Regions from separate parts of the Chryseobacterium sp. AG363 genome, predicted to be linked through region 1. Evidence: riboswitches for the same ligand, from Rfam matches in the RefSeq annotation. Region 1 holds a riboswitch; the other holds the start of a gene.
The links. A riboswitch is a leader RNA that binds a small molecule or an ion and turns the genes downstream of it on or off. The one in region 1 is predicted to bind thiamine pyrophosphate.
Positions count from the first base shown of each region.

Region 1 (16,471 bases):
TCTTTTTCCGGATTGCTCCATTGTCCCTATAGAATCTCTGTAAGTCTCAGGGTCCAGAACCTGTCCCTGTCCGCCGCGTACTTCTATATCTTCTATGTCTGACATATGTAATAGGTTTTAAAAAAGAAAAAACATAATTCGTTACTATTTTAATCTAATAACAAATTATGTTTTTTCATATGTTTTCTAATTTTTTAAATTATTCTTTTTCCCAATGTGCTTCGGTTCCCTGAGGAGCTGCTCCTCCCTGAGCCGGAGTCACTGGTGGTTGTTCCTGGTTGATGTGATATACATACGCTGCAATCTTCTCAATTTCTGCTCCTGAAACTTCTCCGTTTTTACCGAAGGCTCTCATGGCAGGGTTAGTAGGAGAACCATTCCAGTCCATGTGGAATACGTTTTTGAATAACGTTTTCTCAGGCTGGTTGATCCAGTAGTTATCAGTAAGGTTTGGCCCGATACCTCCACTACCGTCTTCTTTGTGACAAGATGCACAGTTTGTTTTGAATAATTCTTTACCTTCTGCAATGTTATCAGCTGAATACTTAGCTGTTTCAATCGTTACAGGAGGCTGAGATTTCTGATATTCTTCAATACTTGCCAACTGCTCTTTATATTCTTTTTCATATTCGCTTAACGGGTGAGCGAAGTCTGTGAAAGAGTAAGCTGCAATATATACAATACAAAAAGCGGTCCCAAAATAGAATAAACCTACCCACCATTTCGGTAATTGGTTATCCAGCTCCATGATTCCGTCGAAACCGTGGTCGATAAGGATATCCTTTTCTTCAGAAGCCGATTGCTTTTTGAAAGCACTTTGGTACAATCTTTTGAAATAAGGAACTTTCTTTTCAGCTAAATATGCTGCCTTTTCCTCAGGAGATAATTTCTTGAATTTGTTGTTCTCAATTAGGTCTCCGATAGCTCCATGAATGTAAGCCAGGATACCAGCGATCACAACAGTTCCCCAGAAGTAAGGTGAAGAAAGGAACGCGTAGCTCTGTACAAATAAATAATAAAAAACTATTAAAAGTCCGATTATTATTAAGATGTTTATAACAACAGGTGTTCTTTGTTTCATAAAAAATAGTTTAATTTTTTAAATTAAAATCGTCATCTTCATCATCCCCAAGAGGTGCCTCTTCTTCTTCTTTGTAATATTTTTTAGGTCTGCTAAAAACATAGATTACTAAAGCTATGAAGAACAGCATAAAGAAAATCAGAGCCAGTGTCTGGTAGAAGCCAGCATTTTCAGTATTGGATAATATATCTTTAAAGTTCTGAGGAATCATAGTATGAACTTTTTAATGTTTTTTAGTTATTACTTGCTGTTTTGATTTCAGTTGTTTTGATATCTGTACCTAATCTCTGAAGATAAGAAATAAGAGCTACAATTTCTTTTTTCTCTAGTTCTCCCTGAGGTCTCTTAGCATAAGCCTGCTTAAGGTCATTAGCTTCAGAGAAGATATCTTTCACAATTTTTGCTGATTGGTTGTTTGCCCATGTGTCTGCAGAATCAATTTCAGCCTTAGTATAAGGTACATCGAATACATTCTTCATCAGCTTCATCTTGTCTACCATCTTAGTTCTGTCTAAGTCAGTAGCAATTAACCAAGGGTAACGAGGCATGATAGAACCAGCAGAAGTAGATCTTGGGTTATACATGTGCTTGTAGTGCCAAGAACTTGGGTTTTTACCACCTTCTCTATGTAAATCCGGTCCTGTTCTCTTAGAACCCCATAGGAATGGTCTGTCGTATACGAATTCTCCAGCTTTGGAGTACTGTCCGTTTTTACCGTTGAATCTTGTAATCTCATCTCTGAACGGTCTGATCATCTGAGAGTGACAAGCGTTACATCCTTCACGGATATAAATATCTCTACCTTCAAGTTCCAGCGGTGAATAAGGTTTTACCGCAGAAATCGTAGGTACACTTTTCTTAAGAGATAGTGTTGGAATAATTTCAATTGAACTACCGATTGATATCGTGATGAAAGACAGGATACCTAATAATACCGGAGTTCTTTCCAGCCAAAGGTGAGTACCTTCTCCTTCTTTTCTGTTTTTGCTGATGTTTGCCAACGCTGGAGCTTCAGCAGGAACTTCTTTTTGGAATGATCCTTTTCTTACTGTAGCAATTACGTTTACAATCATCAGGATAGATCCTGAGATATAGAATAGACCTCCTACAAATCTCATTTTGAAGTAAGGAATAATTGCCGTTACCGTATCCAGCCAGTTTTTCCATAATAAGGTTCCATCCGGGTTGAACTGCTTCCACATTAATCCTTGTGTAAATCCTGAAATATACATTGGAACTGCATAGAAGATAATTCCTAAAGTACCTAACCAGAAATGCCAGTTAGCTAATTTTACAGACCAAAGTTTTGTTCTCCACATGATTGGTACCAGGTAATAGATAACCCCGAATGCCATGAAACCATTCCATCCAAGAGCTCCTAAGTGAACGTGACCGATAACCCAGTCTGTAAAGTGACCAATTTTGTTGATGTTTTTAGTTGCCAAAAGCGGTCCTTCAAACGTTGCCATACCATAACAGGTAACAGCTACTACGAAGAACTTAAGGATAGGATTTTCTCTTACTTTATCCCAAGCTCCTCTCAGCGTAAGAAGACCATTTAACATACCTCCCCAGGATGGTGCAATAAGCATGATAGAGAAACCTGTTCCTACCGCCTGAGCCCAAGCCGGAAGAGCTGTATACTGAAGGTGGTGAGGACCAGCCCAGATATATACGAAAATTAATGACCAGAAGTGAATAATAGACAGTTTATAAGAGAATACCGGTCTGTCTGCAGCCTTCGGAAGGAAGTAATACATTAAACCAAGAACCGGAGTCGTCAATACGAATGCAACCGCATTGTGTCCATACCACCACTGTACAATAGCATCTTTTACCCCCGCATATGCTGAATAAGATTTCCAGCCTGTGAAAGATAAAGGTACTTCAAGGTTGTTGAAGATGTGAAGCATTGCTACTGCAATCCAGGTACCGATGTAGAACCAGATGGCTACATAAAGGTGTCTCACTCTTCTCTTAGAAATAGTCAGGAACATATTGATACCAAAAATGATCCATGAGAATGCGATCAATATGTCGATCGGCCACTCGTGTTCAGCATATTCTTTAGAGGTATTAATCCCCATAAAGAATGTAACGAACGTAGCAACGATCATAAACTGCCAGGTCCAGAAATGTAACCAAGACAATGTGTCACTGTACATTCTTGTTTTTAATAATCTCTGTAATGAGTAATAAATACCCGTGTAAACAATGTTACAAACGAATGCAAAGATTACGGTATTGGTGTGCAGCATTCTGATTCTACCAAAACCAAATGCACCATGAGTGTTTATTAACCCTTCAATATTACCAGATGCCAAACTTTTAATGGTTGTGTCATCCGTCCCGAAAAAGAATTCAGGTAATTCAGGGTAGAAAAGCATTAATGCCGCCGTAAGCCCGAACGTAAATCCAATGAGACCGAAAACTAAGGTCGCATAAAGGAACGCACGGACAATACTATTGTCATAACTAAACTTCTGTGTTTCCATATCAACTATTCACTATTTTTCTCAATTTTTATTATTTTCTCCTATTTCTTTATCGTCTTTATTTTTGTTGCCGGTTTCATCTTTTTCTTCGACTTTTTCGTCATCAAAAAGGATTCTGACAGCCGGAGATTCATCATCTTCAAACTGTCCTTTTCGGGCATACACTATAAATACGACCAAGAAAATCGCAGCCAAAGAAACACTGCAGAGGATCATTAAATATAGAATATCCATTGGACAACAAAATTAACCTATTTTCGGGGTTCAAATTTAGTGAAAAATAATGACATTCATCACGAAATGCCGATTTCAGCTAATTTAAAATCAGTCTAAATAAGGGCTTTTACGCCTGTTTTTTGAAATATTTACGACCTAAAATCCAGGTTGAAAGTGTAGTAAAGGTAACCACTGTAATCGAACTGATTGGCATGATGATTGCAGCGAAAAGCGGATGCATATGCCCTGTAACAGCGTAACTTAAACCAACAATATTGTACAGAAAACTGATTATAAATGTCATTTTCACAATCGTGATGGAACCCTTACAAACGTTCAGGTAATTGTCCAGAGTAACTACTTTATCTCCGTTCATGATGACATCGGAAGATGGGGTAAAACTATTCGTGTCGTCAGCAATAGCAATTCCCACATTACTTTGTTTTAAAGCTCCTGCATCATTAAGTCCGTCTCCTAGCATTGCGACTTTTAAGTGCTGATCCTGAAGGGATTTGATGTAGTTTAACTTGTCTTCCGGGCTTTGATTAAAGGCCATTCCTTTGTAATTAGGAATAAGCTCTTTAAGTTGATTTTCTTCTGAGGAATTGTCTCCGCTCAGGATAAATATTTTGTAGTGGGTAAGTTTTGTGAAAAGTTCTTTCAGCTTCGGGCGGTATTCATTTTTAAAGATGAATTTTCCTAAATATTCTCCGTTTTTACTGATGTAAACCGCCGTTTCAAGGTTTTTAGGCTCCCGGTTGTTATACCTTGCGGAACCAATTTTATATAGGTTTCCTCTTACGCTTGCTTCGTATCCTTTTCCGGAGATTTCAACGAAATTTTCTACCGGGAAATAATCATCATTGACTTCAAAGAACTCATACAATGATTTTGAAAGCGGGTGATTGGAATTTTTTAATAAAGTTTTGATATTCAAAGAGTCAAATTCGCTGATCTCAGATCCTTCGTATTTGATGTTTGATTTCTTTCTGTGTGTAATGGTTCCTGTTTTGTCAAAAACAATCGTATCAAGTTTCGCGATTTTTTCAATCGTTAAAGTATCTTTTACGTAAAACTTATTTCGGCCTAAAATTCTCATAATGTGACCGAAAGTGAACGGAGCAGACAAGGCAAGTGCACAAGGACATGCAATAATCAGAATCGCAGAAATAACCTGAAACATAATTTTTAAATCAATAAAATACCAATAAGTTCCTGCGACTAAAGCGATACCTAAAATAATGAATGTGAAATATTTGCTGACGTTATTCGTAAGAGTATCGAGACCTGTTTCGTGTTTTTTAAATGCCTCTTTATTCCAAAGCTGAGTTAAATAACTTTGATCTACGTTTTTAATCACTTCGAGCTCTAAAGATGATCCTATCTGCTTACCTCCGGCAAAAATCTTATCTCCAGGCTGTTTGCTGATACTTTCACTTTCTCCGGTAATGAAACTGTTGTCGATATTACCTTCTCCGTTGATCAGAATAGCATCTACCGGAATTATTTCCTGATTCCTAACCAGAATTCTATCACCCACTTTTATTTCAGATAGTAAAATATTATCCTGTTTACCTTCGAAATCTACCTTGGTTACAGCAATCGGGTAGAAGGATTTGTAATCTCTGTCATAGGATAGTGCACTGTACGTCCTTTTCTGGAAAATTTTCCCGAGAAGCATAAAGAATAAAAGTCCACAAAGAGTGTCAAAATATCCTGGACCATAATCTGTTACCACTTCATAGATACTTCTTCCGTACAGAACAAAAATTCCTAAGACAATCGGAACGTCAATATTGACAATCTTATTTTTTAAACCGTACCATGCGGATTTATAATAGTCTGAAGCTGAATAAAATACAACAGGTGTTGCCAGCAGGAATATCAAAGTTCTGAATAAACCTCTGTAATGTTCCATCCAATAATCTTCCCCTCCAATATATTCCGGAAAGGCAAGGAACATTCCGTTACCAAAAGCAAAGGCAGCAATGGCAAATTTTACTAATAAAGATTTGTCAAGATGATCTTCATTTTTATCAGCGGTTTCAAGGCTGATTACCGGTTTGTATCCTAGATTGGTTAAGAATTTAGCGAGTTCGCTTAATTTCAGATCGTTATGGTTGAATGAAATCTGCAAAGTCTTCCTTGTGAAGTTTACCTGCGAATATTTAATGTGCTTATTTAATGTATGAAGGCTTTCCAATAGCCAGATACAGGAAGAACAGTGAATGACAGGGATTTTGAAAGTAACAAGACTGGTGCTTCCTTCAGAGAAATCAGTAACTTTCTCAAAAATTTCCGGCGTGTCTAAGTAATCAAATTGAGAAGAATTTTCATCATTCGGACGAATTCCTGCTCCTTTATTAAGCTCATAGAAATTGCCTAAATGATTTAAATTTAGAATCTCGTAAACAGATTTACATCCGTTACAACAGAAAGTCTTTTCATCAAATAAAATTCTCTCTTTTTCTATCCCTTGACCACAATGAAAACAGTTCTCGCTCACCCCATAAAATATTGAACTACAAAATTATAACAAATTTTTTTGTTTATCGTGTTAAAAAGTTCTATTTTTGTGATAAATATCATATAAAATGCCGCAGGAACAACAGATAGCAATTGAAGAGAGGTTCGCCAGAGTTTTTAATGATAAATCATTTAAAGAAAGACTTTCTAGCGCAGATTTTGAAAAATACATTAATGGCAAGAAGAAACTGAGTTTTCAGAAGCATGATACTATTTTCGAGGATGGCGAAACTCCAAAAGGAGTGTTTGTCCTGGAAAAAGGTGCTGCCAAACTTTCGAAATCAGGAGCGTTCGGTAAAGATCAGATTTTAAGATTTATCAAAGAAGGAGATATCATCGGCTATCGTTCTTTGCTTTGCGGGGAAAATTTCCAGGCCAAAGCAGAAGCAATGACAGATATTGAATGTGTATTTTTACCTGCAGATATTTTCATGTATCTTTTGGAGGTAGACCCACAATTGTCTTTTGTAATGCTTCAGAAAATCTCATACGAACTAGGAGAATCTTCCAATACCATTACTTTCCTTGCACAAAAAACGGTAAGAGAAAGACTGGCAGAAATTCTTTTGCTGCTGGAACAGAAACTGGGAGTAGATCCTGAAGGCTTTATCAAGATCTCATTAACGAGAGAAGAGATAGCTAATATCATCGGTACTGCTACTGAAAGTGCCATCCGCCTGATCTCGGAATTCAAACAGGATAGCCTGATTGAAGTGGACGGAAGAAATATCAAGATCTTAAATCACGACAAACTCATGAAACTCGGTCACGTAGTTTTATAATCATACAAAAACTTAAGTCGGCTCAAGGCCGACTTTTTAACTTTTAAAAATAGATAAATTATGTCTGTTCACTCTGAAATTAAAAAAGTTACAACTGAAACCTTGCGTAAAATGAAATTCGACAAGGAGAAAATAACAATGCTTACAGCCTATGATTTTACCACGGCGAAGATGGTAGACGCAGGTGGAGTAGATGCTATTTTGATTGGAGACTCTGCAGCGAATGTAATGGCTGGTTTCGAAACTACATTACCCATTACGCTGGATCAAATGATTTATCATGCTCAAAGTGTGGTAAGAGGAACCGACAGAGCTTTGGTGGTAGCGGATTTACCTTTTGGAACTTATCAGAGTAATCCTGAAAAAGCACTGGAGTCTGCGGTAAGAATGATGAAGGAAGGAGGGGCGCATGCTGTAAAAATTGAAGGTGGAAAAGAAATTTCCAAGTCTATCAAAAAAATTATCAATGCCGGAATTCCTGTAATGGGGCATTTGGGATTAACGCCACAGTCCATTTATAAATTCGGAACTTATAAAGTAAGAGCTAAAGAAGAAGCAGAAGCTGAAAAACTGATTGCTGATTCTCAGCTTTTGGAAGAGCTTGGCTGTTTTTCTATTGTGTTGGAAAAAATTCCTGCTGATTTAGCCAAGAAAGTAACTGAAAGTATTTCTATTCCTACCATCGGAATCGGTGCTGGCGCAGATTGTGACGGACAGGTTTTGGTGTATCATGATATGGTGGGAATGAACAAAGGTTTCAGCCCGAAATTCTTAAGAAGATACCTTGACCTTTACACAGAAATTACAGGAGCCGTTTCTCAATACGTGAAAGATGTGAAAAATGTAGAGTTTCCAAACGAAAACGAAAGTTATTAATCCATGCAGAACCAACAATCTATCCAGGGAATATTATCTATTGCAGCTTTGATTTGTCTGGCCGTAGGATGGTTTAATTTATTTTCCCCGGAAATCAATCATTTGCTTTCAAGAAAAGTATTTTATGTTCTGATTGGAGCGAGCTTTTTTATTCAGGCTCCATTGCTTACCAATAAGAATTTTGTTTATGCCATGTATGCTGCAGCGGCTATCTGTGTATTCGGAGCGTTTATTCCGGAAGGCTCAAAACTTTCAGCTGTTAAAACGGTAGGCCTTCTTGCAGGGATTATCCTGTCTTTATCCAACAGAAGAAGATAGACGGAACAAGTATGAAGGAGCAGATTATATATGAAGACAACCATCTTCTGGTGATTAATAAAAAGGTGGGTCAGCTTGTACAAGGCGATAAGACCGGCGATGAATCACTATTAGAATCCATCAAGAACTTTATAAAAATAAGAGATGCTAAGCCGGGAAATGTTTTTCTCGGCTTGGTTCATCGTATAGACCGCCCAACTTCAGGACTGGTGATCTATGCAAAAACTTCCAAAGCACTTTCCCGTTTGACACAGATGGTGAAAAACCGTGAAGTGAAAAAAACATATTGGGCAGTTGTAGGAAAAGAAATGATCCCGCAAAGCCAGAGACTGGTGCATTATTTAAAGAAAAATGAAAAAAATAATAAGGCTATTGTCTTTCCGAAAGCTACTGAAGGGGCGAAAGAAGCTATTCTTACCTATCATGTGATCAAAACACTGGATAATTATCTCCTTCTTGAAATTGATCTTGAAACCGGAAGGCATCATCAGATCAGAGCACAGCTGTCCAAGACCGGAGTTCCGATTAAGGGTGATCTGAAATACGGAGCACCACGTTCCAATCCTGATGGAGGAATCAATCTTCACGCCAGAAAGCTGGAGTTTATTCATCCTGTTACCAAAGAAAATATTGAAATAACAGCTCCCGTGCCGCAGAATGATGCGATCTGGAGAGCTTGTGAGGAATAACTAAAGATTTTTAGTTAATTAAAGGCAAACATAAAAGTCCGTCTCAATTTTGAGATGGACTTTTTCTTTATTATCATTTCAGATTTTGCGCATTCTAAAAAAATGTCTAACTTCGTTCCCAACTTTAGGGGTGTCTGTTACCAACAGACTGAGACTTACCCTTTGAACCTGATCTGGATCATACCAGCGTAGGGAAAAGTAGATGACTTTTGCTGTACATTCTATTGTACAATAATGGCCATTCCTAAAGTATATTTAATTTATTAGGAATGGAACTTATAATCAACCACACCCGAAAAACATTTGATGTACTTCCTGCAAACCTGGAAGCATTACTGGCTATTGAGTTACCCGGAAAGAAAAAAGGTATTGCTGTAGCGCTCAACAACCGAATTATTCCGCTGTCAGTCTGGGCGGAAACCATTCTCAAAAACAACGATTCAGTTTTAATCATTACTGCCACTCAGGGCGGTTAATTCTCATATTTAATACCAAAAACTTATGGCTCACTCCATTACATGTTCGCCATTTCCGAACTCAAAGAAAATCTATATTGAAGGTACATTACATCCTATCAATGTAGCAATGCGTGAAATACAGCTTAGCCCAACCAAATTGACCAATGGCGGCTTTGAACATAATGCTCCGGTAACGATTTATGACACTTCAGGTCCTTATACCGATGAAAATGCGGTTATTGATATTCAGAAAGGGCTTCCAAGAATCAGAGAACAATGGATTCTGGACAGAAATGATGTGAATATCTTAGACGGAATTACTTCTGAATACGGGAAAGCCCGTTTAGCTGATCCACTTTTAGATGAATTGAGGTTCTCTTATGATCATAAACCTAAAGTAGCACAGAAAGGAAAAGAGGTTACCCAGCTTTACTATGCCAAACAGGGAATCATTACTCCGGAAATGGAATATGTGGCGATCCGGGAAAATCAAAGAATAGAACAGCTGGAATCAGTGTCTAAAGAAATGGCTTTTCAACATCCGGGACACAGTTTTGGAGCCAATACTCCAAAAAGCAAGATCACTCCGGAATTTGTAAGGGACGAAATTGCTGCGGGAAGAGCGATCATTCCCAATAATATCAACCACCCGGAAAGTGAACCGATGATTATCGGAAGAAATTTCCTGGTAAAGATCAATGCCAATATCGGAAACAGTGCTGTTTCATCCAGTATTGAAGAAGAAGTAGAAAAAGCAGTATGGGCCTGCCGATGGGGAGCTGATACCATTATGGATCTTTCTACCGGGAAAAATATTCACGAAACAAGAGAGTGGATTATCAGAAACAGTCCGGTTCCTATTGGTACTGTTCCGATCTATCAGGCATTGGAAAAAGTAAAAGGTGTTCCTGAAGATCTGACATGGGAAATTTTCAGAGATACCCTTATTGAACAGGCAGAACAGGGAGTTTCGTACTTCACTATTCATGCAGGTGTTTTGTTGAGATATATCCATTTAACAGCAAAAAGAGTGACCGGAATTGTATCCAGAGGAGGATCTATTATGGCAAAATGGTGTTTATTCCATCATAAAGAAAGTTTCCTATACACTCATTTTGAGGAGATCTGCCAGATCATGAAAAAGTATGACGTGGCTTTCTCTCTTGGTGATGGCCTTCGTCCCGGATCTATTGCAGATGCTAATGATGCCGCTCAGTTTGCAGAACTGGAAACTTTAGGTGAACTGACAAAAATTGCATGGAAACACAATGTACAGGTAATGATTGAAGGACCAGGCCATGTTCCGATGCACATGATCAAAGAAAATATGGAAAAGCAATTGGAAGAATGCCATGAAGCTCCGTTTTATACCTTAGGCCCATTGACCACTGATATTGCACCGGGCTATGATCACATCACTTCAGGAATCGGTGCAGCCATGATCGGATGGTTTGGATGTGCGATGCTTTGCTATGTAACTCCGAAGGAACATTTAGGGCTTCCGAATAAAGACGATGTAAAAGTTGGAGTAATAACCTATAAGCTGGCGGCTCATGCTGCAGATTTGGCTAAAGGTCATCCGGGAGCACAGTACAGGGACAATGCATTGAGTAAAGCCAGATTTGAATTCAGATGGGAAGATCAGTTCAATCTTTCATTAGATCCAGAGACAGCAAGAGCTTATCATGATGAAACACTGCCCGCAGAAGGAGCAAAAATTGCTCATTTCTGTTCCATGTGCGGACCGAAATTCTGTTCCATGAAAATTACACAGGAAATTCGTGAATCAGCAGAACAAGGAATGCTTGATAAATCACAGGAGTTCATCGAAAAAGGGAAAGAAATTTATATATGATCCTGGTCATTACTCCTGAATTGATTGTCCCGAACGAGACAGATTTCATTAATCAGATGTTTCAGGAAGGTCTTGATCTGCTTCACATTCGTAAACCATGGATCAGCCGGAATGAAATGATTGAATTTATCACTCAGATTGATGAATCTTTTTATACACAGCTGGTTTTGCATACGTATTATGACCTTGGGAAAGAATTTACTATTTCAAGGTTTCATTTCAGAGAGATTGATCGACAGGAAGAAATGTATAAGTCTTTTGCGAAAGAAAATACCATTTCAACTTCTGTACATGATATTAAAACCTACAATACTTTGGAAAAAGAATGGGAATATGCTTTCATAAGCCCGTTCTTTCCAAGTATCTCCAAAAAAGGATATGGATTGAATTCTACCATTAAAGAAGAAATAAAACATCGGAACAATCCGGATGTAAAATTGATTGCTCTTGGAGGAATTCATCAGGATAATATTCATGAAGTTTTCGATTCAGATGCTGATGGAGCAGCTTTATTAGGTGCAATCTGGGAAAGTGAAGAACCTTTAAAAGTATTCAAAAAATGCAGGAACGTCCTTATGTCATAAGTATTGCAGGCTTCGATCCCAGTGGCGGAGCAGGCTTATTATCAGATAGCAAAACTTTTGAGCAATCAAAGGTGATGGGACTTGGAGTGTGTACCGCATTAACATTGCAAACTGCTTCGAAATGCCTGAGTTTAGAATGGCGGCCTATACATGAAGTAACTGAAGCGATTCAGGTACTGATGGATAATTATTCCGTTTCAGCCGTGAAAATTGGAATAGTGAAGGATGCCGAATTTCTGGGTAAGATTGTAAAAACAGTTCAAAAAGGAAATCCTGAAGTGAAAATAGTTTGGGATCCCGTTCTGAAAAGTACTTCTGAATTCGCATTTTTTAACCTTGAAACACTTCCTCAATTAAAAAGTACGGTTAATAAGCTTAGTTTAATAACTCCTAATTATAACGAATACCACATTTTAAGAGGAGATAATCTTTTGCCGGATACAAATCAATGCTCATTACTGATCAAAGGAGGACACCGGAAAGATCATTTGGGAACGGATATTTTAGTTGAAAACGAAAAAGAAACTTTTTTACTCCCGTCCGAAGACAATACAATCTATTTTCCTAAACATGGTTCCGGCTGTGTTTTATCTTCAGCAATTACTGCAGAACTTGCGAAAGGCGAAAATATGGAGAAGGCATGCCGAAACGGAAAACGATACATCGAAAAATTTTTAAAAAGCAATCCCTCTTTATTGGGAGCGCATTCATAGAAAACATGGAAAAATTACAATACATATCACAAGGAAATACCCTGCAGGAACAGGAACTTTGTATTCGGAAAGCCTTAGACAACGGGATCAAATGGGTACAGGTTCGATGGAAAAATGCTCCTGAAAACGAATTAATCAATCTTTGTGAAATTTCAAAACAACTTTGTTCAGAATATCAGGCGGTTTGTATTATCAATGACCATGTACAAATAGCCAAAGAAATAGATGCAGATGGTGTTCATTTAGGATTGAACGACAGTGCCATTGAAGAAGCAAGACTGATCTTAGACGAAAATAAAATAATTGGAGGAACGGCTAATACCCTTTCAGATGTCATTCAGAGAATCAAAGAATCTTGTGATTATATAGGTTTAGGACCATTGAGATTTACTACAACCAAAGAAAAACTAAGCCCTGTTCTGGGGTTTGAAGGCTACCAGGCTATCATTGATGGATTAAGAGAAAAATCAATAGACGTTCCCAAAATATTTGCCATCGGAAGTGTTACTCTCGAAGATATTTTACCGTTACAGGAAATCGGGATTTATGGTGTTGCTGTATCCGGACTTATTACCAGGCAGCCGACTATTATTAACGAACTAAAAAAAGTAATGATATGAACAATCAGAAATTAGAAATAGCAGGAAGAACTTTTGAATCAAGACTGTTTTTAGGAACAGGAAAATTCGGAAGTATGAGAGATATGGTGCAGTCTGTTATCGCATCAGAAACCAATATGGTGACAATGGCGCTTAAAAGAATTGATGCTCAATCCAGTGAAGACGATTTGCTTGATTCATTAAAAGAAACCAACGTTCACCTTCTGCCTAATACTTCCGGAGCAAGAACCGCCAAAGAAGCTGTATTGGCAGCTCAATTAGCCAGAGAAGCACTGGAAACCAACTGGGTAAAACTGGAAATTCATCCGGATCCAAAATATTTACTTCCCGATCCAATTGAAACTCTATATGCCACGGAAGAATTGGCTAAATTAGGATTTATTGTCATGCCTTATATCCATGCCGATCCTGTTTTATGCAAACGTCTTGAAGATGCCGGAACAGCTGTAGTAATGCCGTTGGGGGCACCCATTGGAACCAATAAAGGATTGAGAACTCAGGACTTTCTGGAAATAATCATCAGTCAGAGTAATGTTCCTGTAGTGGTAGATGCCGGAATCGGGGCACCATCAGATGCTGCAAAAGCAATGGAAATGGGAGCAGATGCCGTTTTGGTGAATACTGCCATTGCTGTAGCCAGAAATCCGTTGAATATGGCTGTTGCTTTTAAAGAAGGTGTGATTGCAGGAAGAAGAGCCTTTGAATCTGGATTGGGAGCTATTGCCAACCATGCTGAAGCTTCAAGTCCGCTTACTTCATTTTTATTTGAATAAATCAAACTTATGAAAAGCTTTAAAGATGTTTTTGAAAACTATCAGTGGGATGAGGTGAAGAATAAGCTTGAAAAAGTAAGTCTGGCAGATGTAAGATACAGTCTTCAGAAAAAAAATAAAACTCTGGACGATTTCCTGAATCTCCTTTCACCAGCTGCCTCTCAGGAACTGGAACTTATGGCAGGAATGACGCAGATGCTTACCCAAAAACGATTTGGAAAAACCATTCAGCTGTATGCACCGCTGTATCTCAGTAATGAATGTCAGAATATCTGCACCTATTGCGGATTCAGTCTTGATAATCATCTGAAAAGAAAAACCCTCTCCGATACGGAACTGATGATTGAAGCATCTGTTCTGAAATCAATGGGAGTGAATCATGTGCTGCTGGTGAGTGGTGAAGCCAATAAAATAGTAGGAGTTCCTTACTTTCAGAATGCTGTCCGTAAGTTAAAGCCTCATTTTTCCAACATTTCCATTGAAGTTCAGCCCTTATTGGAAGAAGAATATAAGTTGCTTCATGAGGAAGGAGTACATTCCGTTTTGGTGTATCAGGAAACCTATCATCAGGATGTTTACAGAGAATATCACCCAAAGGGTAAAAAATCTAACTTCCATTTCCGTCTGGAAACTCCCGACAGGGTAGGAAGAGCAGGAATTCATAAAATTGGACTAGGAGTTCTTCTTGGACTTGAAGATTGGAGAGTTGACAGTTTTTTTAACGCATTACACATTGATTATCTTCAGAAACAATACTGGAAAAGTAAATTTTCTGTTTCCTTTCCAAGACTCAGACCGGCAGAAGGGATTATTGAACCTAATTTCATAATGGAGGACAAAGATCTTCTTCAATTGATCTGTGCGTATAGAATCTGGAATGAAGACCTTGAAATCTCCATTTCTACCAGGGAAAGTGAAGTGTTTAGGAATAATATTGTTTCTCTGGGAGCAACCGCTATGAGTGCAGGTTCAAAAACAAACCCCGGAGGATATGCGGTGGATAAAGAATCTCTGGAACAGTTTGAAACCAGTGACGAGCGAAGTATGGATGAAATTAAAATCATGATTAAAAAAGCAGGTTATGATCCTGTGATGAAAGATTGGGATTCCGTATATAATGGATTTTGAAATTTTAAAGCCATTAAGGATTTTGAAGGAGTGAAGTTGAATTAATAAAAATCGGAGATTTTTAAGATAGTATCTTTTTAAAGCGAAGCTTAACTTTCCTAAAAAAGCTAAAGAAACTTAATGGCTCAATTATCATAAAGTATGAAAAAAGAAGATTATTTTTCACGGTACAGCCGGCAGATATTTATTGAAGAAATAGGATTGGAAGGACAAAAGAAAATAAGTTCATCCAAAGTTCTTGTCATTGGGGCAGGAGGTTTGGGAAGTCCTGTTATTCAATATCTGGCTGCTGCAGGAGTAGGAACTTTAGGTGTTGCAGATTTTGATGAGGTTGAACTTCATAATCTGAACCGGCAGATTATCCATACCGAAAACAGAGTAGGATTATCCAAAGTGAAAAGTGCTGAAACCTTTGTTGGAGAACTCAATCACCAGATTACATTCATCGGTATTGAAGAAAAAATCAATGAAAATAATGCAGAGGTAATTCTGTCTCAATATGATGTTATTGTTGACGGCTCAGATAACTTTTCAACAAGATATCTGGTAAATGATACCTGCGTGAAACTGAAAAAGGTTTTGGTTTATGGAAGTATTTTAGGGTTCTCAGGACAGGTTGCTGTATTTAATCATAGTGGAAGTAAAAATTTACGGGATATTTTCCCTGAACCGCCTTTCGATGAGGATGTTCCCGATTGTGACAGTCTTGGTGTATTAGGAGCTCTTCCCGGAATGATAGGCAGCATGATGGCTCTTCAGGCATTAAAAATTATCATAGATCTTCCGGTGAGTGTGAATCAAATGACATTGGTAGATACGATGAAGTGGAGATTTCAGACGATAGATTTCTGAAGTAAATGTAAACACTAATATCACTGATATTTTACCAAATAACACCATTTTAATATCAATAGAAAGAGGCAGTAAAATGATTACTGCCTCTTTTATTTATCTTGGAAAGGATTATTGTGCCTGCTGCATTACGCCACCGTTATCCTCTTTTTTAGTCTGGTTAAGGATATTCGGATCCTCTTTTGCCAGTTTATTTCTTGTCGGAATTTTGTAGTTGATAGAAAATCCGAAATTTCTTGTATCATATTTACTGCTGATCATTACAGGAGTTCCTGATGGAGGATTAGAACGTACCTGCATCATCTGTCCGTTGAAAATATCATTCGCAAAAACAGAAAGTGTCAGACGGTTGTTCATAAACTTTTTCGTCAACGTAATATCAAGCGAGTTGTTGAACGGTTTTTCTGCCGTAAAGTAGAAATATCCTGCTTTAGGTGTCAGATAGCTGTAATTAGCTGTCATTTTGATGTCCTTAGGCAAAAGAATTTGCGTCATGATATTGAAA
Region 1 is NZ_RAQF01000006.1:104,021-120,491, reverse strand. Features, by position in the region: gene ccoG (cytochrome c oxidase accessory protein CcoG) at 1-105, opposite strand, end outside; gene DEU39_RS20870 (cbb3-type cytochrome c oxidase N-terminal domain-containing protein) at 200-1,081, opposite strand; gene DEU39_RS20865 (cbb3-type cytochrome oxidase subunit 3) at 1,092-1,292, opposite strand; gene ccoN (cytochrome-c oxidase, cbb3-type subunit I) at 1,315-3,576, opposite strand; gene ccoS (cbb3-type cytochrome oxidase assembly protein CcoS) at 3,598-3,810, opposite strand; gene DEU39_RS20850 (heavy metal translocating P-type ATPase) at 3,920-6,298, opposite strand; gene DEU39_RS20845 (Crp/Fnr family transcriptional regulator) at 6,387-7,100, shown strand; gene panB (3-methyl-2-oxobutanoate hydroxymethyltransferase) at 7,161-7,976, shown strand; gene DEU39_RS20835 (hypothetical protein) at 7,980-8,294, shown strand; gene DEU39_RS20830 (RluA family pseudouridine synthase) at 8,306-8,983, shown strand; TPP riboswitch at 9,100-9,195, shown strand; gene thiS (sulfur carrier protein ThiS) at 9,253-9,459, shown strand; gene thiC (phosphomethylpyrimidine synthase ThiC) at 9,485-11,296, shown strand; gene DEU39_RS20815 (thiamine phosphate synthase) at 11,293-11,880, shown strand; gene DEU39_RS20810 (hydroxymethylpyrimidine/phosphomethylpyrimidine kinase) at 11,856-12,593, shown strand; gene DEU39_RS20805 (thiamine phosphate synthase) at 12,599-13,213, shown strand; gene DEU39_RS20800 (thiazole synthase) at 13,210-13,986, shown strand; gene thiH (2-iminoacetate synthase ThiH) at 13,996-15,114, shown strand; gene DEU39_RS20790 (HesA/MoeB/ThiF family protein) at 15,256-15,966, shown strand; gene DEU39_RS20785 (TonB-dependent receptor domain-containing protein) at 16,078-16,471, opposite strand, start outside.

Region 2 (16,471 bases), on a different contig from region 1:
AATCACTTTTTCAGTTTTCATACTCGGAGCCATTTCATCCTGTATGGCAAGAAAAGAATATGAAAGACCGAAGAATGTTGTAGACGAAAAGCTGTTCCGTACAGATATGCTTCCTTCGGACAGTACGAATATTGCAGATATTTCCTGGAAAGAGATATTTACTGATCCGATATTGCAGGGGCATATTTCTAAGGCACTGGAGAACAATCTTGATATCAGAATTGCTTTGGAAAGTATTAATTCTGCGGAAGCGTATCTTAAACAGAGTAAAGCAGCGTATCAGCCGACACTTTCTATCGGACCCAACTATACCTTTCAAACTCAGTCTATCAATACACAGTTTGGACAGATCATCGGATCAAGACGTTATGTGAACCAGTTTGACATTACGGCAAGTATCGGATGGGAAGCTGATATCTGGGGTAAATTGAAGGCACAGGAGAAAGCACAGCTGGCCACTTATTTAGGAACTGTTGCAGCACATAAAGCGGTTAAAAGTAGTTTGGTGTCTTCCATTGCTTCTGCATATTATCAATTGTTGACATTTGATGCACAGAAGAGAATTATTACGGAAACCATTGCGGTAAGAGAGAAAAACCTTGAAGCTACTAAGGCTTTAAAAACTTCCGGAACAGTTACTGAAGTAGCAGTACAGCAAAGTGAGGCTCTGGTTTTCAATGCCAAATCATTACTGATTGATATTGATACACAGATACAGTTGCTGGAAAATACCATGAGTCTTTTGATGGGAGAACCTTCTCACGCTATCGAAAGATCTACATTGGAAGGGCAAAAGCTTCCCATCGATTTGAAATTAGGTTATCCTACTCAACTTCTGGCCAACCGTCCGGATGTTATGAGAGCAGAATATAATTTAATGAATGCTTTTGAGTTGACCAATGCTGCTAAAGCTCAGTTTTATCCAACTTTAAAACTGACAGGAAGCGGAGGTGTACAGTCGGTAGATATTGATCACCTGTTTAGTGTGAACTCTTTATTTGCCAATGTAGTTGCAGGACTGGCTCAGCCGATTTTAAATAAGAGACAGATTCAGACCAACTATGACGTAAGTCTTGCCAATAAAGAAACTGCCTATTTAAACTTCAGAAAAACAGTTTTGACTGCCGGGAAAGAAGTTTCGGATGCTATCAGGGTTTTCTCTGTTCAGGATTCATTCATTGAATTGAAACAAAAAGAGCTGGATGCCTACAAAAAATCGGTTGACTATTCCCAGGAATTAGTGAACTATGGTATGGCGAACTATCTTGAAGTATTGAATGCAAGTGTGAATTCATTGAATGCAGAACTTAACATTTCCAATGCAAGATACAGTAAAATGAAAGCAGCCGTAGAGCTTTATCAGGCTTTAGGCGGAGGCTGGAAATAACTGTTTTCAGCAATGTAATATCATAAAAACGTATGTCAGGAATGGCATACGTTTTTTATTTCAAACTTAAAGAGTTTGCAAAAAATAGCTAGAGTGTCGCCAATATTTCCATCGCTTTTTTCTCTTTTTCAGATATCGTTTTTAAAATATCCGAAGCCTGTTGAATATATTTTATTTCCTTTGTCTGGCTCACTTTTTCAAACAGCTGAGATACATTTGTCCAGAGTCCGGCAATTTCAGTGAAGGCTTCATAGCCTGTGTTCAGCGGATCAAGTTGAATCAGTTCATAACTTTCTTTCAAAAAATCACGGTATAAATTCCTGAACAGTGCACCTCCGGTTCCTGCTTTTTCCATTAGTAAAGCCGCTTGCTTAAATTCTCCTTCAATATCTTTACTTGTATTGAACCATTTGATAATTTCAGCACTTGTTTTTAAAATCCCTTTGTAAGAAATATTGGTAATGGGTGGATTCAGATATTCAGCTGCATTATTTTTGATCGCAGTAATGATGACTTTTTTCAGATCAAATTTTCTGTCTGTATTCCTGAGGGTATAATACAGATTTTTGGAAGCCATCGGACCTTTTTCAGAACGGGCCATAGCCAGACTTTTTAAAGATGTTTGTACTTGTCCGCCTTGTTGTCTGGTATCAATCAGAAAAGCATTTTCATCATCATAACCATAAATAGCAGCATAATGTCCGGCAAAATGGAAAGGATTTGAGAAATATTCAAGATGATAGCAATCCATTTTCAATCCTACTGCCTGTCCGTCATTGAGAAGTTCTTTAACCTTATCCCAGGCCTTTTGTTGTGAAGAAGTTTCCTTTACGGTTAATTCCAGATTCAGATTTCTGGCTAAATTTTGAGTGAGCAGATCAGGTTTTATCCGTCCTCCTATGAAAGGAAAGTCCATCGTTTTCATATTCCAATAAATAAAACCGAGACCTTCACCCAACCCGAAAAGCATGGGTTCGGAAAGTTCAATTCCAATGTGTTGTAATAATGTTCCTGTGGCAGTAGTTTCACAATGTTGTCCGCTAAAAGGCTTCAGGTTTTCTATTTTCATTTTGGCGTGGGTTATTAATTTTTGGGCAAAGAAAATTACATAAATATCGTTATATATAAATTCCCTTTTTTGAAATTCAGTGTTAAAATCTTTTAAAAGGTAGAATTGATTTGCATATATGTATTCAACTACGTAGTTTTGTACTTTAAAATGTGACACTATGAAATTAGAGATACAATCCATAGGGAATTCCTATTCAGAACACGCTATTGATCTGATTTTGACGATCCAGCAAAAAGAGTTTAATATTCCGATTACTATAAAAGATCAGCCTGATCTTTTGCAGATAGAAAGTTTTTACATGGAAGCCGGAGGTAACTTTTGGGGTGCTTTTGTAGATAATCAGCTGGTAGGTTCTATAGCATTGGTTAAATTTGATGAAAAGGCAGGAGCCATCAGAAAAATGTTTGTTAAAAAGGAATTCAGAGGAAAAGAACTGAATATTGCGCAAGAATTACTGGAAGTTTTAATTTCTTTCTGCCGCGAAAACAGAATTGATGATTTATATTTGGGAACCATAACGGTACTGAAAGCAGCCCAGCGTTTCTATGAAAGGAATCTTTTTGTAAAGATTGAAAAAAGCGATCTTCCCGTGAAGTTTCCTCTAATGAGTGCCGATGATGTTTTTTACCACTTAAATCTTGACTGAATATGAATGTAATCAACGAAGCAGGAATTCTTGCCATATCCACCAGACTGCACCGCCTAAGCGAACAACTGAGGAAAGACGGAGCGCTCATCTATAAAGCATTCGGAATTGATTTTGAACTGAAGTGGTTTCCGGTTATTTTCACCATTTATAAAAAAGAAATGGCAAGTGTTGTTGAAATAGCCAATGAAATAGGATATACCCATCCATCCACCATAACACTGCTCAAAGAACTTGAAAAGCAGGAGTTGATCCAATGGGAAAAAGATAAACAGGACGAGCGCAAAAGGCTTTTTAAACTCACTTCAAAAGGGCAGGAGCTCATTGAAAAAATGAAACCCGTTTGGGAACTGATGTCCCAGATTTTAGGTGATATTGCAGACAATAAAAATAATCTGCTGACTGCCATTGATGAAGCCGAAGAGAAAATTGCCAATCAGTCCTTTTATCAGAGAGCACTGCAGGTGAAGAACTCGAAAAAATAATTTATTCTATTATGATGTCAAGTGGATCTCTGACAGGCATGATACTTTTTAAATATTCTTTATCTTCTGCAGTTAGCTCGTCTATGCCCAGTGCAATATCTTCCCACGCTTTTCCGTCGTGCCGTGTAAGGGCAAATTCAATGGATTGAATTTTAGGCTTTTTATTAAGACCCAATATTCTTAAATCTATTCTTTGTCCTTCTTTTATTTTACCTTCTTCAATTTTTCCTATTAAGAAAAAATTTCTTCCTGTAATCTGAAATGTATTATTGAGCTTAAAGTGAGCAACAGTTAAATGATGCCAGTGATATCCACAATATCTGCATTGCTTAGCATGTGGAGTACGGGCGAGTTTGTGGCATTCAGGACAATTGTTGAAAAAAACTTTTTCGGGAGTTTCTGCCATTATCCGGGTCACAACATTTTGTTCAAAAGTTTGATATCCATGTTCTAATAGTTGTATAACTTCAGGATCAGAATTTATCCAGCCTCGTTCTATCATTAGATTTCTCATATGTACACTTTCAGAACTCTTCAAAGTATACATATGATGATTCAGTGCTAATGATTCATCCTTTGTCATTAATTTGCTAAAGTATCTGATAATATAATCTATAGTTTCTCTGTCCATATTCGATTGATAAGGTAGAATATTTTTAATGATTTATTTTGACTAATTTATCATTTATTTCTTTAATAGGCTTATATTATGGGATGTCATAATTAATTATTTGAAATTTTTATACTGACAAACTATTGTCACTAAAGTATTTTAATTTTACAGTAATAAAAGAAAAGCTATGCGTAAAATTGCAGAGAAACAGACCTTTCATGTCAGGACAAAGACAGAATGGCGGCAATGGCTTGAAGAGAATCATCAAATAGAACAGTCTGTATGGCTTATTTGCAATACCACAAAATCAAATTTGCCCATTGTTCACTGGACGGATCTGGTAGATGAAGCCCTTTGTTTTGGCTGGATTGACAGTACAAGGAAAACCATTGACGAAAGTTCGTTTATGCAGTTATTTAGCAGACGGAAACCGAAAAGTACCTGGTCAAAAATTAATAAGGATAAGGTTCAGAAGCTGATCGAAAATAAGCTGATGACAAAAGCAGGATTTGAAACTATCCGAATTGCAAAAGAGAATGGTTCCTGGAATATTTTGGATTCTGTAGAAGATCTTACTATTCCTGAAGATCTGAATGAAACATTTAAACTACATGAAGGTTCCGAAACCTATTTTCTAGGTTTAAGCAAATCCATGAAAAAAATGCTGCTGCAATGGATTGTGTTGGCTAAAAGACCCGAAACCAGAAAAAACCGTATTGACGAAATCGCAAAACAAGCTGCTCAACATAAGAAACCTAAAAATTTTTAAGCTTTAAAAGATAGAATCTTATTTTTAATGCTTATGATGAAAATAGGCTGTCCCATTTTTGGGACAGCCTATTCAATTGATTCATTATTGAAATATATTACTTAAAATCTCAAAGTGGCTGCAACAGACCACGTTCTTCCAAAACCAAGGAATCCTGTATTACCGTCTGCAACTCCCTGGTACACTCTTCCAGCTTCCTGATACGTTTTTCCTGCATCCGGACCATTCGCAATTTTATCGCCTGCAAAGATGTTGGAGCTTAATTCAGAAATATAATATTTGTTGAATAAGTTGTATACGTTCGCTCTCAATGTTAAAGACTTTTTCGCATCCAATGTAAACTTGTAAGAAGCCCCTACATCAAATAAATGATAGCTTGGCAATTTTACAATTCCTTTTTCTCTTGCGGCTTCCGTAAGGAAGTTGATCGGGTTGAACTGAGCATAAAGCTTGTCATAATATTCCCAGTTGGCATCAATACTGAATGCTTTGGTGATATTATAATCTGCACCGATGCTTGCAGTTGTTTGAGCAGCATCTCCAACCTTCAGGTCTTTGATATTGATGGTTCCGGTTGCACCAGCTATTTCCTGGTTGTTCTGAACATCAAGGATGTTGAAGTTAGCATTTCCTTTATATTTCCAGTTACCCATTGATACCATTCCTCTTAATCTTAGATTCGTAAAAGGTCTGGCTTTTGCTTCCAATTCGATTCCCTGGTGGAGCTGACCTACGTTCAGAGCATTGTAGAAATATGCACTTCCAAGGTTAAGCTGAGGGAATTTAGCAACATCTGCCGCTGTAGCATTGAATGTTCTTGAGATAAATCTGTCATCCCACTGCGTTCTATAAGCATTGATGTTCACATCTATATAACGCGATTTGAAACCATATCCTAATTCCACAGAAAAGATTCTTTCATTCTTAGCATCATTATAGATATTCTGGTTGGACGGGAATAATGCATTGAATAAAGGCTGTCTTGAGATAACTCCTGTATTGAAAAATACATTGTGGTGGTCGTCAATATTATAGTTGGCACCTCCTTTTACAATATAACCTGTTTTATGATACCATTTTGTCTCCTGATTTCCAGGAGTATATAGCATATAGTCTCTTCTCTTGTAATATTGCTCGGAAACAGATCCCTGGACAGATGCACTTAGCTTCTCAGAACTGTACTCCACCATTCCATAAATACCAGCCCATTTTACCAAACCTTCATTATGGATAGATACTTTCTGAGCATCTTTAAGCTTTGTAAGAGGTTCCGGCTTTACCGTTTGATTGATATAATATCCTTTTGGAGCATTTGCTGTACCAGGAACAAATACAGCATCAGATCCCAACATATCCGTTACAATATCATATAGAGCTCCTTTGTAAGTTTTAAGATCAATCCCTCCGTTGAAAGTCCAGTTATTTTTTTTGTAATTAAGGTCTGCGATTACTCCATACCAGTCGTGAGCATTGATACTTTGCTTTCTCACAATACCAGTGGTTCCGTTCAGAGTAGATACATATTGTCCGTTATAATCACCAGGAGAGCCTGCAGGAGCCGTAAAAGTAGATTTCTGGAAGCTATTTCCATTATAATCCGTTACCATACCGCCTCTGTTATAACGATAAATCATATCCCAGTTGATTGTACCGTCACCACCTGCTCCATAATTCATGAAGTTCATAGTTTGTCCGGCTGCGTTTTTGATAGAACCGTTAAGTCCGGTACCACCGCCACCGCGTCCCCATGAACCATAAAGAACTGTGGATAATTTAAGATTGTCATTCATTGTCCAGTCCCAGTTCAATGATGCGATAGGCTTGTGATAGAAGTTAGGAGCAAGGTTGAATTGAGAACCATTCAACATTCCTGTCTGTGGGTTGTATCTTCTTCCGTAAGTTTCAAACTGTTGCAATGTTGCCACATTGGCTCCGGTTGCAGAAGATCTTCTTGTATCGTGTACCTGAGGAGCTCCGGTAGCGATTAAATTGAAAGCATGCTTTTCATTAGGTTTAAATCCTGTAGAGAAAAACCATGAGTAACCTTCTCCTTTTGTTCCATTGATGTATCCGTCACCTTGCCAACGGGAAAGCAATACAGTTGTTCCCCATTTGTTTTTTAATCCGGAAGAATACATAGCAGATATTCTGGAGTAGTTGTCATTTCCAACTTCTCCTTTCACCATTGCTTTCTGTTCAGAATCGGTAGCTTTGGTAACAATATTGATGGTTCCTCCCACGGAAGGAACAACAAATTTAGATGCTCCCAAACCTCTTTGAATCTGAATATTGCTCGCAATGTCAGCCAAACCGGTCCAGTTGGACCAGTAAACGGTACCTCCCTGCATATCATTCACAGGCTGTCCGTTGATGATCACAGCAATGTTAGCTCCGTCAAAACCTCTCATGTTGATTCTGCTGTCTCCGAAACCACCACCTACTTTGGTCACGTAAACGGATGGAGTAGACTTCATAATTTCAGGGAATTCTCTGTTTCCCAGTTTCTCCTGAATTTCTGCAGCCTTAATGTTGGAAACCGCAACAGGTGTTTTTCTCTCTTTGGCTGTTTGGGAAAGGTTTCTACCCACCAACATAACCTCATCAATAGATTTGGATTTCTCTAAAGAATCCTTCGTACTCTGCCCATAATAGATGGCGGCCGTAGGTAATACAAGCGCTATAATTAGTCGCTTTTTAAAAGTAATGCTCATGAAATAAACTAGCGTGTTTGATTTTTAAGGCTGCAAAGATGGATAATTATTTTTTAATTAAGTATTAAATCTTAACGAAGTGATTTTATTCAGTTTTTGGAATATACTTTATTTCTCACTTTTTTGAATATGTTAACTATTCCACATCTTTCGTTTACAATTTGTTATAAAAGAGATTGATCAAAAAAATGGCTTGTTTTTAACGGGTAAAAATAATTATGCGGTTCTCCACATTTTTAAACAAAACTCAATATTGTTGGAAAATATACTATAATAATAGCTAAGTCATAAAAGGCATAGGTGACTTGAGTCATAATTTTTATACTGTTGTTTTGATAACTTGTATTATCATTTTATTCAAAATCGTATTATTTATGAAAAAAAATTTTTTTGAAAGGTTTTCAGATCGTGTTGTCTGTATAACCGGAAGTCCGGGTGCTTTTATGGGAGCCAGTTTACTGGTGGTTGTGTGGGCTGTATGCGGACCTGTTTTCAATTATTCAGAAACCTGGCAGCTTGTTATCAATACCGGTACCACTATTATTACTTTCCTGATGGTATTTCTGATTCAAAAAACTCAGAATAAAGACTCTAAGGCTATTCAGATAAAACTCAACGAATTGATAGCCTCCTATGAAAAAGCCAGTAACAGACTGGTGGATATTGAAGATCTGACGGAAGAAGAGCTGGACAAGCTTCATAAATATTATGAGAAACTTGGACAACTATCCCAAGAAAAAGAACATTCACAGGATCCCGTGCAAAAATAGTCTTAATACTATTATAATATATGCAGCATGATTTTAAAATCTTCTCAAATTGCCCACGCTGATTCACTGTCAGTGAAATCCCTGGTGCATTTCGTCATAGAACTCGAGAAACTGTTTAAGCGTATCGGAGAGTATCTTCTTTCAGGAGATGAAACCGTTTCAACAGCTGAAAGTGTTACAGCCGGATTTTTACAGTTTTCGTTTTCCCAGATGAAGGATGCCTCCAATTTTTTAAAGGCGGCATGACAGCGTATACTTTAGAATAAAAAGTAAATTTTCTTGGGGTAGATCCTGTGGAAGCTCAACAATATAACTCTGTATCTCCTCATATTGCTGAAACAATGGCGTTGCAGGTAGGTAAACTCTACAAAACCGACTGGTCTATTGGAGTTACAGGATATGCCACTCCGGTGGAAGAATCAGAAGGGAAGCTCTTCGCTTACTTTGCCATTGCCCACAAAGGAAAAGTGGTTCTTTCAGAGAAATTAGATCTGCACTCCAGAACCAAACCTGTTAATGCCCAGCTCTATTACAGTGAATTCATTCTGGGATGCTTTAAGCTGGAACTGGATAAACACCGTGAAAATAAGGAGTAAAAATCATCACAATAATAAGCTGTTAATACAATCAATTATGGAAAAATTACAATTGCAGAATAAATCTGTCCTTATTACAGGAGCAGACAGCGGAATTGGTAAAGCCATCGCTCTTTTATTTGCTAAGGAAGGAGCAGATATTGCCTTCATCCACTATCATGATGCCAAAGATGCCATGAAAACAGTGGAGGAATTAAAAAAAACAGGAAGAAAAGTCCTTTCGTTTGAAGGTGATATTAATGATAGTGAATTTTGTAAATCTGTTGTTAATGAGGTAGTTTCTAAATTCGGAGGAATAGATATACTGATTAATAATGCAGGAACCCAGGTTCCTTGTGAAAGTATAGAAAATCTTAAAGAAGAGGATATCCGCAAAACTTTCGATTCCAACATTATCGGAATGATCCTGCTGACAAAGATTGTATTTCCTTATTTAAAACAAGGGGATTCTATTATCAATACTACTTCAGCTACTGCCTATCTTGGACATGAAGAATTACTGGATTATTCAGCAACCAAAGGCGCTATTGTTTCGTTCACCCGTTCACTGGCATTACAGGCTAAACCTAAAGGAATAAGGGTGAATGCTGTTGCACCCGGACCGGTAGCCACGCCGCTTACGGAAAAAACATTCGGAGAAGAAGATGAAGATCAGAATAAACCGCCGCTAGAACGTAATGCTTCTACCGGAGAAGTGGCAGCAAGTTTTCTATTTCTTGCCACAGTTGCTTCATCACAGATAACGGGACAGGTTCTTCATCCTAATGGAGGTTTAATTGTTAACGGTTAATCTTAACGGATATGAATGGAGTTATTATTCAGTTTTTCCATTGGTATCATCCCGGAAACCTATGGAATGAGTTTGCTGAAAAAGCAGAATATTTAAAAGATTTGGGGTTTACTGCCGTCTGGTTTCCTCCTGCCAATAAATGCAGTCTCAATATGGAAGGGCGTGGCTATGATGTATATGATCTTTATGATTTGGGAGAATTTGATCAGAAAGGCAGTATACCAACCCGGTACGGGACAAAAGCCGAATATTTAATGGCAATAGAGAAAGCGCATGAAGCGGGAATGTCTGTGTATGCGGATATTGTTTTAAACCACAGGATGGGTGGAGATGAAGAAGAAAAGATTATGGTACATCAGCTGAGTGAAGAAAACCGTAATGAAAGAATCTCTGAAAATATGGAGGTTTCAGCCTATACGAAATTTACTTTTCCGGGAAGAAAAGGAGTGTATTCGAACTTTATATGGGATCATCACTGTTTCAGCGGTATTGATTATGTGATCAGAGAAGGAGAGGAGATGAATGGTGTTTTTAAAATCCATAATGAATATGGTGAGGAGTGGACAGATGCCGTAAGTCATCAGTTCGGTAATTATGATTATCTGATGGGAGCTGACATAGAGTACCGTAATCCTTATGTTGTGGAGGAAATGAAAAAATGGATCAGATGGTATATGGAAACAACGAAAGTAGACGGAATCAGATTGGATGCCTTAAAACATATCTCCTCCGACTTTTTGAAAGACTGGATCTCCTATATTAAAACAGAAGTGAATCCTGAATGTTTTGTTTTGGGCGAATTCTGGAAAGACGAGGCAGAAAAAATTGAGTATTTTTCCGATAAAATGTCTGATCTTATCTCTTGTTTTGATACTCCGCTGCATTATAATTTCTTTAAAGCATCACAGGATGGTAAAGATTATGATATGAGCCGGATTTTAAAAGGAAGCTTCCTGGAGAAGAAACCGGTATTCTCAGTTTCTTTTGTTGAAAACCACGATACACAGCAGCTTCAGGCTCTTGAATCTGCGGTGAAAGACTGGTTCAAACCCTTGGCTTATGCTATTATTCTTCTTACCGATGAAGCTTATCCCTGCATATTTTATCCCGATCTTTTTGGTGCAGATTATATCGATATAAAGGATGAGCAGGAAGTGCATATCATCATGCCGAAGGTTGAAGAACTTCCTGGTCTGCTTGAAGCGAGAAAGCTTTTTGCATATGGTGAGCAGATCGATTATTTTGATCATCCCAACTGCGTGGCTTTTGTACGGAAAGGAGATGAAAAGCATGCGGACTGCATTGTAATCATGTCTAATAGCGAAGAAGGTTATAAAGAAATAGAATTGGGAAAAGAACATGCGGATTCGGTTTATACCGATTTTTTAAAGAACCGTCATGAAGAAATTTATACGGATAAAGACGGGAAAGCGGTGTTTACCGTAAATTCGGGTTCGGTAAGTATATGGGTAAAAAAACAAACACCGTAATGATTGGCAAATTTTCAGGCCTTTTATTCTCTGCGAACAGCTATTCTAATTTTAACTTACCATATAAGCTCCTGTAATTTTAGATACCACATCTCAGTATTTTGGACAAAAATGGTCTTATAGTTGCAGATTTACCACCAATCAATCACTAAATTATTATAATATGGAAACTAAAACGGCAACCAAAAAAACACCAGCCAAAAAAGCAACAACAGCAAAAGCAAAAACTCCGGCTAAAAAAAATGCAGCCAAAAGTTTGGAAGATCTTTTTGAAGATGCGCTGAAAGATATTTACTGGGCTGAAAAAGCACTGCTGAAAGCGCTGCCGGCAATGATGAAAAATGCAACCAGTGAAAAGCTTAAACAAGGCATTGATAAGCACATCACGGAAACAGAAGGCCATGTGGAAAGATTGGAAGAATGTTTCAAAGCATTAGGAAAAAAAGCCCAGGCAAAAAAATGTGATGCTATGCAGGGATTGCTGGATGAAGGAAAGAGCATTATGGAAGAGACAGAACCGGGAGCAGTAAGAGATGCGGGCATTATTGCAGCAGCGCAAAAAGTTGAACATTATGAAATTGCTACTTATGGAACACTGGCAGCATTCGCAAAAGTATTGAAGGAAGAAGAGTGTCTTAAAAACTTTTTAAGCACATTGGAAGAAGAAAAAAAATGTGATGAACTGCTTACAAAAGTTGCTGATACCAATCTTAACAGTAAAGCCATGTAAATACAATCTTTAAAAAGGAGACCTGAAAAAATCAGGTCTCCTTTTTATTGAAATCCGGAAAGGTTTAAAATGCAACATTTTTATCTTGGTTGATTTTGTATCAGTTGTAGTATATTTGTGGATATAATTTGTATCAATTTAGTTTTTTAAAATGAACTGTAATTGAATAACAAAACTCTTATACTGTAAAAGAAAACTGTATTCTACCATTTATAAAGTTTAAAAATGACCCAACTTAGCCTGTTCGACTCAGCAGATCTGTACGAATTTCCAAAAGACCTTCTGGAATACAGAGAACATTTCCTGAATCAGGAAGAAGCTGACCGCCTTAAAATTCATCTGCTTGAAACAGCTCCCTGGAAACAACGTACCCAGAAAATGTATGATAAGATGGTTCTCACACCTCGCTTAACCGCCTGGTATGGAGATGAGAAAAATGCCTATCCTTCAGACAATGAACTGGATGCCCATCATTGGACACCGGAACTGTTTTCTTTAAAACAAAGAATAGAAGAAACATTTGGCTATCAATTCAATTCCGTATTGTTGAACCTTTACAGAGATCATAACGATTCTGTTGCCTGGCATCGGGATAAGGAAAGCAGATATGGGAAACGTCCGGTGATTGCGTCAGTAAGTCTGGGGCAAACCAGAAATTTTGATTTCAGGAAAAAAGACCATCATCAGAGTAAATACAGCCTGCCTCTTCCTCACGGATCATTATTGATTATGAAAGGAGACCTTCAGGAAAACTGGGAACATCGTATTGCCAAGTCTCTAACCGCTATGAAGGAGCGTATTAATCTTACATTCCGGTTGGTTAATAAGTTGTAAGGTATTTATTCATAATGTTTTATGATTAGGTTAGAAGTGTTGTAATCGGTTTTTGGCAGATAAATTGTTGCATTTATAAACAAAGTCATTGTTTGACTTCATTAATATCACCACTTAAAATTTATTATTATGAAAAATCTTGTAGTAACAATTTTTGCATTAGCTGCTTTAACGGCCTGCAAAAAAAACGAACCGACAACCACGAGTCAATCTGAGGAAAGTACCACAATGTCTGCCCCTGCAGAATCCGGGATGACGGTAAGCGACTCCACCAAAATGTCAGACACCAAAGATCAGAAAAGTACTCTCAGTGATCAGGACAAAAAGTTTGCAGATGCTGCAGCCATAGGAGGACTGATGGAGGTAATGATGGGAAAACTGGCCGCAACAAACGCTGAAAACTCAGTGGTAAAATCTTTGGGAGCAATGATGGTAACCGATCATTCCAAAGCGAACGACGAGCTTAAGAATTGGGCATCAGGAATTGGGTATACCTTACCCACAAGTCTGGATGCCGAAAAGCAGAAGATGTATGATGACCTGAAAGCTAAGAAAGGTAAAGACTTTGACAAAAAATATACAGATTTAATGGTCAGTGACCACAAGGAAGATGTAGAAGCATTCAAAAAAGAGGTGTCAGAAGGAACAGAAGCCTCATTAAAATCTTTCGCAGCGAAAACCCTTCCGACACTTGAACATCATTTGCAGGAATCGGAAAAAGCTAAAAATGCGGTCAAATAATATTGAGTTTTTATGACCTGCATCATAAGTATGAGCATACAATATTTAATAATTTTGAATTGATTAAATATTATTTTGTTCTTGATTATAGTAAGCTCCTCTTTTTAAGAGGAGTTTTTTGATTATTCTTTCTTTTTATATTCTTCAATTTTCTTGAATTGTCTGTAAGAATCTTTAAGGATACGAAGCTGTTCAGACACAATCTCAGTACTTTTTGGGCTGAGCTCACCTGTGTCCAGGGCATTTTGATAAGCTTCAATAGCTGCTTTTTCGCCAAATACCACATTTTCTAATGTAGATTCTATGAGATTTCCCATGGTAAAAGAATTTTTAATGTCAATCCAAGTTCTGTGAACAGCTCCTGCCATGGACGTTGAGTCCTCCGGAGTGCCTTGCTTTTCTGTGATGAGGTTGATCAGTTCATTTTTCATGATTTTCGACTGCGAAATCATATGTTCGTACTCATCTTTTACATCCGGATACATTTCCCATACTTTTCCCTCAACTTTTTCAAAGCCTTCCTTTCTGTCGTTGGTAATGTGAAGTAAGTCATTAAGTACTGATATTTCTTGATTGTCCATAATATAAATTTTTAGTTATCCATAAAATTATAATTTCCCTCATCGACTCCTTATAATCGTGATCATATCCTGTAAATAAAAAACCAAAGTCCTTTCTTTTTTCAACAAAAAGCTGCACCTTTGCCGAACAATGGGGTGCTACAAAACAGTGGCTGAGATGATACCCAGGAATGTATTTCCACACCTGATCCGGATAATGCCGGTGTAGGGATTGCTTACTGATCATCTCATCATTTGATTTCTAATAATTAATATGATGCAGGACATTTTAAAACAAATTACCTTACCGGAATGGTTCGGAGTCTTATTTTCAGTCATTCAGGTTTTACTGGCCTGTAAAAACAATGTCAACAACTATCTTTTCGGAATTGCGGGGATTCTGCTTACGCTGTATGTGATGCTTACTTCCAAGCTGTACGCTGAATTTACCTTAAATCTTTATTATCTGATCATGAGCATCTATGGATGGTTATATTGGAAATTCGGAAAGCAGAAATCAGAAATGGAAATCTCTGTTACCACCACCACAGAAAAATGGATTACGGGAGGAATTGTTCTGGGAACTTTTATCTTATTCTGGTCTTTTCTGACCCATTTTACAGACTCGGATGTTCCGATCTGGGATTCTCTGGTGAGTGCTTTTGCCTGGGCGGGAATGTGGCTGATGGCGAGACGGAAAATTGAAAACTGGGTGATACTCAATGTCAGTAATATCATTTCTATTCCTTTAATGATTCATAAAGAATTGTATCTCTATGCTGTTTTGACGTCATTCTTATTTTTAGTAGCCATTTCCGGATATATAGAGTGGCAAAAAATTATTAAATCGAAAGCTAATGCTGAGTACTAAAGAGATCAGACGGGAACTTCATGGAGCCCCTGTAATTTCTGATAAAGTAATGCAGCATATTCATGAAGAAAAACTGCTTAAAATATGGGTTCCCAAAAAATATGGAGGACTCGGCTATCGTTTTGAAGAAGGACTTAACACCTTATTTGGCTGTGCAGAAACCGATGGAAGCTTTGGCTGGATGCTGACACTTTGTGCCGGAGCCAATTATTTTTCCAGAAATATCAAGCCTGAAATTGCTCAATTACTGTTTATCCATTCTGAAACCTGCTTTGGTGGCAGCGGAATGGTGGGAGGAACTGCAGAAAAAATAGACAACAGCCACTATCTGATCAACGGTTCATGGAATTTTGCAACAGGTGCACCTCATCTTACCCATTTTACATTGAATGCCAAAATTACAGAAAACGGAAAACCTTTAATGGATGGTCATGGCAATGGAATAATTCGATCATTTATTATTTCGAAAGAACAAGCTGAGGTTATTCCCAACTGGAAATCTGTGGGAATGAAGGCCAGTGGCACCTATTCATTCACTGTTGAAAATGTGCTCGTTAATGAAGACTATAGTTTTGTTTACGATACTTTTTTCACCAATGATATTCTGGACACTATTCCTTTTCGGATTTTTGCAGACTTGACACTGTTGGTCAACTATTTGGGAATGGCTTCTCATTTTATTGAAGAAGCAGAATATATTCGTCCTGAGATCCATTTCAAAAGTTTCGCAGAGTCTGTTGAAAAGCATTTGGAAAAAGTATTGCAAATTGCCGGAGAAGTAGAAAATATACTCGGTGATCACAAAGATATTTCTGAAGGATATCAAAACGAAATCCACCAATATGGAGTAGAGCTGGTTCAAAGATTATCCCATCAGATCCTTACTATTTATACACAGTTGGGAATCCGGGCTACGGATATTAATTCTGAAGTGTATCAGGTGTTCTGTGATTATTTTACAGCTGCGATGCATTCTAATGTCAGACCTTCTGCTGATGATTTGGACTTTTCTTTTTGAGTAGAAAATTCTTTGTTAATAAACTTTTTATCTAATGCTGATCTATTTCAGATCAAAATATTTTAAATACAATTTTGGAGAAAAAGAATAAAAATTTATGGGTATTGAGATTATTTGGTATTTCGTATATATCTGCGATTTCTTTTAATTAAAAAAAATTCAATAACCTTCGGTAATAGAGAAATATTCATTTGTGAATTAGATTTATGTCTACTGTTCATAATCCATAGACCTCCATCATGACCTTCCTTTATATCTTTCCACTTTAATTGATAAGCATCTCTATAGAAAAAGAGTCCATAACTTTGCTCTAACACAATGCAACATTTAAAGGTTATTAAAAGTGGAACTAAAAATCTTGAAAACTATACCATCCCTTTTTACAAAA
Region 2 is NZ_RAQF01000002.1:792,274-808,744, forward strand. Features, by position in the region: gene DEU39_RS03510 (efflux transporter outer membrane subunit) at 1-1,387, shown strand, start outside; gene DEU39_RS03515 (BtrH N-terminal domain-containing protein) at 1,476-2,456, opposite strand; gene DEU39_RS03520 (GNAT family N-acetyltransferase) at 2,617-3,105, shown strand; gene DEU39_RS03525 (MarR family winged helix-turn-helix transcriptional regulator) at 3,108-3,590, shown strand; gene DEU39_RS03530 (hypothetical protein) at 3,592-4,221, opposite strand; gene DEU39_RS03535 (YdeI/OmpD-associated family protein) at 4,391-4,972, shown strand; gene DEU39_RS03540 (TonB-dependent receptor) at 5,074-7,683, opposite strand; gene DEU39_RS03545 (low affinity iron permease family protein) at 8,058-8,453, shown strand; gene DEU39_RS24760 (CinA family protein) at 8,481-8,699, shown strand; gene DEU39_RS24765 (CinA family protein) at 8,747-9,049, shown strand; gene DEU39_RS03555 (SDR family oxidoreductase) at 9,087-9,839, shown strand; gene DEU39_RS03560 (alpha-amylase) at 9,851-11,329, shown strand; gene DEU39_RS03565 (ferritin-like domain-containing protein) at 11,493-12,059, shown strand; gene DEU39_RS03570 (alpha-ketoglutarate-dependent dioxygenase AlkB family protein) at 12,285-12,893, shown strand; gene DEU39_RS03575 (DUF4142 domain-containing protein) at 13,023-13,634, shown strand; gene DEU39_RS03580 (PA2169 family four-helix-bundle protein) at 13,757-14,215, opposite strand; TPP riboswitch at 14,337-14,443, shown strand; gene pnuC (nicotinamide riboside transporter PnuC) at 14,469-15,065, shown strand; gene DEU39_RS03590 (hypothetical protein) at 15,052-16,083, shown strand.
Region 2: another riboswitch for thiamine pyrophosphate. It lies ahead of pnuC (nicotinamide riboside transporter PnuC); the one in region 1 lies ahead of thiS (sulfur carrier protein ThiS).